DNA from 2 places in the Ewingella sp. C233 genome. Region 2 is predicted to be linked to the other one. Evidence: predicted binding sites of a transcription regulator. Region 2 holds the regulator's gene; the other holds the start of a gene.
What was found. The regulator PhoB, encoded in region 2, activates phosphate uptake and scavenging genes when phosphate is short. The targets are predictions, from matches to a motif close to CTGTCATAAAACTGNCNNAT.
Positions count from the first base shown of each region.

Region 1: ACZRKO_RS02950 (heavy metal response regulator transcription factor) is a predicted target of PhoB. The motif match lies at 887-906, and genes of this name have one in related genera.

Region 1 is NZ_JBUZRI010000001.1:623,254-625,653, reverse strand. It holds gene ACZRKO_RS02955 (heavy metal sensor histidine kinase) at 1-146, opposite strand, end outside; gene ACZRKO_RS02950 (heavy metal response regulator transcription factor) at 143-814, opposite strand; gene ACZRKO_RS02945 (hypothetical protein) at 1,001-1,615, shown strand; gene ACZRKO_RS02940 (cytochrome b/b6 domain-containing protein) at 1,805-2,400, shown strand, end outside.
Region 2 is NZ_JBUZRI010000001.1:124,186-126,585, forward strand. It holds gene sbcD (exonuclease subunit SbcD) at 1-578, opposite strand, end outside; gene phoB (phosphate response regulator transcription factor PhoB) at 820-1,509, shown strand; gene phoR (phosphate regulon sensor histidine kinase PhoR) at 1,597-2,400, shown strand, end outside.

The DNA.
Region 1 (2,400 bases), 500 kb from region 2:
AGTTCTTTTTCCATCGAATAGTAAAGATAGAAACCGACGGCACTGACCACCAGAGCGGCGATCAGCGCAAAAAGCAGCGTTGCGCGCAGGGTCAGCGACATAGCGCGTTTTGGTCGGGAAGCGGCAGCGGTGGAGGAGAGATTCATGCGCGCACTTCGCAAACGTAACCGATGCCCCGCACGGTGTGGATCAGCTTGACCTCAAACGCCCGGTCTATTTTGGCGCGCAGGCGTTTGACCGCCACGTCAACTACGTTGGTATCACTGTCGAAATTCATATCCCACACCTGTGAAGCAATCATGGTACGCGACAGCACTTCGCCTTCACGGCGCATCAGTAAGTGCAGCAGCATAAATTCTTTATTGGTGAGTGCGATCACCTGATCCTGGCGCGTAACGCGGCGGCGCAGCACGTCCAGATGCAGATCCGCCAGCGAATAGGTATCCGCCTCGCGGGCTGTCGGGCGACGCAGCAAGGTGCGGATCCTCAGCACCAGTTCCGTGAATGAGAAAGGTTTGATCAGATAATCATCAGCGCCGAGTTCCAGCCCGTGGATGCGATCCTGCACTTCGTCACGCGCGGTAAGAAACAGCACCGGCACGTCACTTTTTTTGCGCAGTACTTCCATCACCTGCCAGCCATCAAGACCTGGCAGCATGACGTCGAGGATCACGGCGTCATAGCCCTCCTCCAGCGCCAGGAACAGGCCGTCCGCGCCGTTACGCGCCAGATCCACGCGATACCCCGCCTCGCCCAACCCCTTTTTCAGGTAGTCGCCGGTGCTGATGTCATCTTCAATAACCAGTATCCGCATGCGCGCAACTCATCATCCAATCATTCAATACAGGAAGCTTATCAGTTTCGTCGATCATGTTTGATGACAATTTTGTCATCAAGTTGTCATCTCAGGGTTCCGGTTTATCGTCCATTCTTGATCTACACAAACCGCCGGGTGGCAACGCCACGGCCTTGATCAACATGCAAAATATGGAGAGTTAAAATGATGAAATCAACGCGCCTTGCTGGCTTATTGTTGAGTTCCCTGCTGATGTGCAGCGGTGCATTCGCCGCCGACAACGTGATCAAACCTACCCGCGGAACCATTGATTCAGTTAATGATTCATCCCTTCAGGTGACCACCCGTCAGGGCGAAAAGCTGGACGTCAAACTGACCGACCAGACCAAAATCAACAGCGTAAGCAAAGGTCAGATTTCCGACATCAAAGCCGACAGCTTCATTGGCACCGCCGCCGTTCCGCAAGCTGACGGCACGCTGAAAGCGCTGGAAGTCCACGTGTTCGCGCCAAGTCTGCGCGGCAGCGGCGAGGGCTTTAACCCGTTTGAATCCGCTGATGGAAAAATCAATACCATGACCAACGGCACCGTCGGCAAGCTGGTCAACAGCAATGGCCGCACCCTGACCGTGAAATACCATGACGCCGAGAAAACCGTGGTTGTGCCTGACGATGTCCCCGTCGTTCTGCTGGCACCGGGTGATCGCAGCCTGCTTAAACCTGGCGTAAAAATCGTGCTGTTCGCGACTAAAGATGACAAAGGTCAGCTGTCCGCTCGTGGTATCGCCGCCGGTAAAGACGGCATCGCGCCACCGATGTAACCCCTTTTCGCCGGTGTCCTGTGTCTGACAATATGCCGGTGAAAGCGGTCGTTTTAAGAAGCCGCTATTTTAGAAAGAAGTCAGCACCACGGCGCGGACCTCCCTCTTTCGCGCCGTGGTGCTTTCTGATTTGCCTCTGTCTGACCACGCAGGAGAGACCTCGTGAGCCATCAACCCTCTGTGAACGTCATGCCCCGCAAGCCGCCGCGCAAAAGAAAAATTCACCCGTGGCCGGTTCGTCTTTGCCATTGGATAAACCTGCTCGCCATGATTGGCATGGTGATGAGCGGCTGGGGAATTTATAACGCCGATCCGCTGTTCAGTTTTCTGACGTTCCCTCAGGCCAGCACGGTCGGCGGCTGGCTCGGCGGCAATATTGCCTGGCATCTGGCGGTGATGTGGCTGCTGGCGGCCAATGCGCTGATCTATCTGACATGGGGCCTGTTCAGCGGCCATTTCAAACGTAATTTTTTCCCGTTTACGCCGAAATCCATCTGGCGCGACGTTGTTCAGGCGCTGACTTTTACGCTGCCGCATAAACTCGGTGAATATAACGCCGTGCAAAAAGTGATGTATGTCGGTGTGCTGCTGCTCGGCGCACTGCTGGTGCTATCCGGGCTTTCCATCTGGAAACCGGTGCAATTCAGCGGGCTGGTATGTCTGTTCGGTGGTTTCGACCTCGCCCGTTACGTTCATTTTTTTGCCATGAGCGGCGTCATGCTGTTCGTGGTTGTCCACGTCCTGATGGTGTTGCTGGTACCGAAAACCTTGGTCGCCATGATCAC
Region 2 (2,400 bases):
GTGGTCAGATGACCGGTGGCGATGATCGGTATCAGCACGCCGAGGCGTTCACGTTCGGCCACGGCGGCCTGATAAAGTGCGTCATAATGTGCGGCGATGGCTTCCTGCAATGCCAGCTGCTTGTCGCTACCGGACTGACCAGCCTGACTGGCAATCAAATCACGAGGGCGCAGGAACGGAATGGCGCACAGCACCGCTCCGGGCGTGCCGTCACGTTGATGAAGCACCAGAATCTGCTGCGACAAATCTTCGCCGACGGTAGCAATCACCCGGGTATTGAGGCAGGAGAGCAGTTCGCGTGACTCATTAAGCGTCGCAACCGAATCGTGATTTCCGGCCAGAACAATTAACTGGCAGCCGGTTTTTTGCAGTTCCACCACAAAGCGGTTATACAGTTCGCGCGCATAACTCGGTGGGGAGCCGGTATCGAAGATATCTCCGGCCACAATCACGGCGTCAACCTGATGATTTTCCACCTGTTCCGTCAGCCAGCGTAAAAACGCCTGATGCTCGGCGGCACGGCTTTTGGTGAAAAAGTACTGACCAAGATGCCAGTCTGAAGTATGGATCAGGCGCATGAAACTCCCGTGATGAAGTGTGCCACGATGCAGTGTCGCAAAGAGTGTCGCAAAGTATAAACGCCAGCAGGGTCGGCTGTCCCTGATAAATCAGCCGGATTTCAGCGGCATGACGTAATAATGAAGGCTTAGCTACACTTAGTTCGGTTGCTGGTTTTTTTTCATAAATCTGTCACAAAACTGACGCATAATGCCTCCCGCAATCAAACAATTGATCGCTAACCTATTGGCAGGATCTACGATGGCTAGACGTATATTAGTGGTTGAAGATGAAGCTCCGATCCGTGAAATGGTCTGCTTCGTACTGGAACAGAATGGCTATCAGGCAATTGAAGCAGAAGATTTTGACTCGGCAATCGCTCGGTTAATCGAACCTTTCCCCGAACTTATTTTACTCGACTGGATGCTACCGGGCGGTTCCGGCATACAGTTCATCAAACACCTTAAACGCGAAGCGTTAACGCGTGAAATCCCTGTCATGATGCTGACGGCACGTGGTGAAGAAGAAGACCGGGTGCGCGGGCTGGAAGTGGGTGCTGACGACTACATCACCAAACCGTTCTCACCGAAAGAGCTGGTGGCGCGTATTAAAGCCGTGATGCGCCGGATTTCACCGATGGCGGTGGAAGAGGTGATCGACATGCAGGGCCTGATCCTCGACCCGTCATCACACCGCGTGATGGCGAACGAGCAGGCGCTCGACATGGGCCCGACCGAGTTCAAACTTCTGCACTTCTTTATGACCCATTCCGAACGTGTTTACAGCCGCGAACAGTTGCTCAATAACGTTTGGGGCACTAACGTGTATGTGGAAGATCGCACAGTGGACGTTCATATCCGTCGCCTGCGCAAAGCGTTGGAAACCAGCGGGCACGATCGGATGATTCAAACCGTACGTGGGACCGGGTACCGGTTCTCAACACGCTACTAATATCCGTCATACTTCAAGCTGCAGGCGACTTGAATTATTTAGGGTAACGAATCATTTAGGGTAGAGAACAACTGACGGAGTTACTGTGTGTTAGAACGTCTGTCCTGGAAACGGCTGGCCGGGGAACTGTTCCTGTTCTGCCTGCCGGCGCTGATCATCGGTATTTTCTTCGGCCATTTCGGATGGCTGCTTTTTGCGTCCCTGCTGGCGGCGCTGGGCTGGAACTATTATAACCAGCTTAAACTCTCTCATTGGCTGTGGCTCGACCGCAGCATTACTCCGCCAAATGGCCGCTGGAGCTGGGAACCGCTGTTTTATGGCCTTAACCAGATGCAGATGCGCAACCGACGGCGGCGGCGTGAACTCGGTCAACTGATCAAACGTTTTCGCAGCGGCGCAGAATCGCTGCCTGATGCGGTAGTGCTGGCGACCGAAGAGGGGAATATTTTCTGGTGCAACGGTCTGGCGCAGGAGCTGCTGGGCTTTCGCTGGCCGGAAGATAACGGGCAGCATATTTTCAACTTGCTGCGTTACCCGGAATTTCGCGCCTGGGTGCAGAACCGCGACTTTGACCGTGCCCTGAATTTACAGCTGAACAACGATCACTATGTCGAATTCCGTGTCATGCCTTATTCGGAAGGGCAGTTGCTGATGGTGGCGCGCGACGTCACTCAGATGCGCCAGCTCGAAGGTGCCCGTCGCAACTTCTTCGCCAACGTCAGCCATGAATTACGCACGCCGCTGACGGTGTTGCAGGGCTATCTGGAGATGATGGAAGACGAGAAGCTGGAAGAGCCTTTTCGCAGCAAAGCGCTGGACACAATGCAGGAGCAGACCCGTCGCATGGACGGGCTGGTTAAGCAACTGCTGACGCTTTCGCGCATTGAAGCC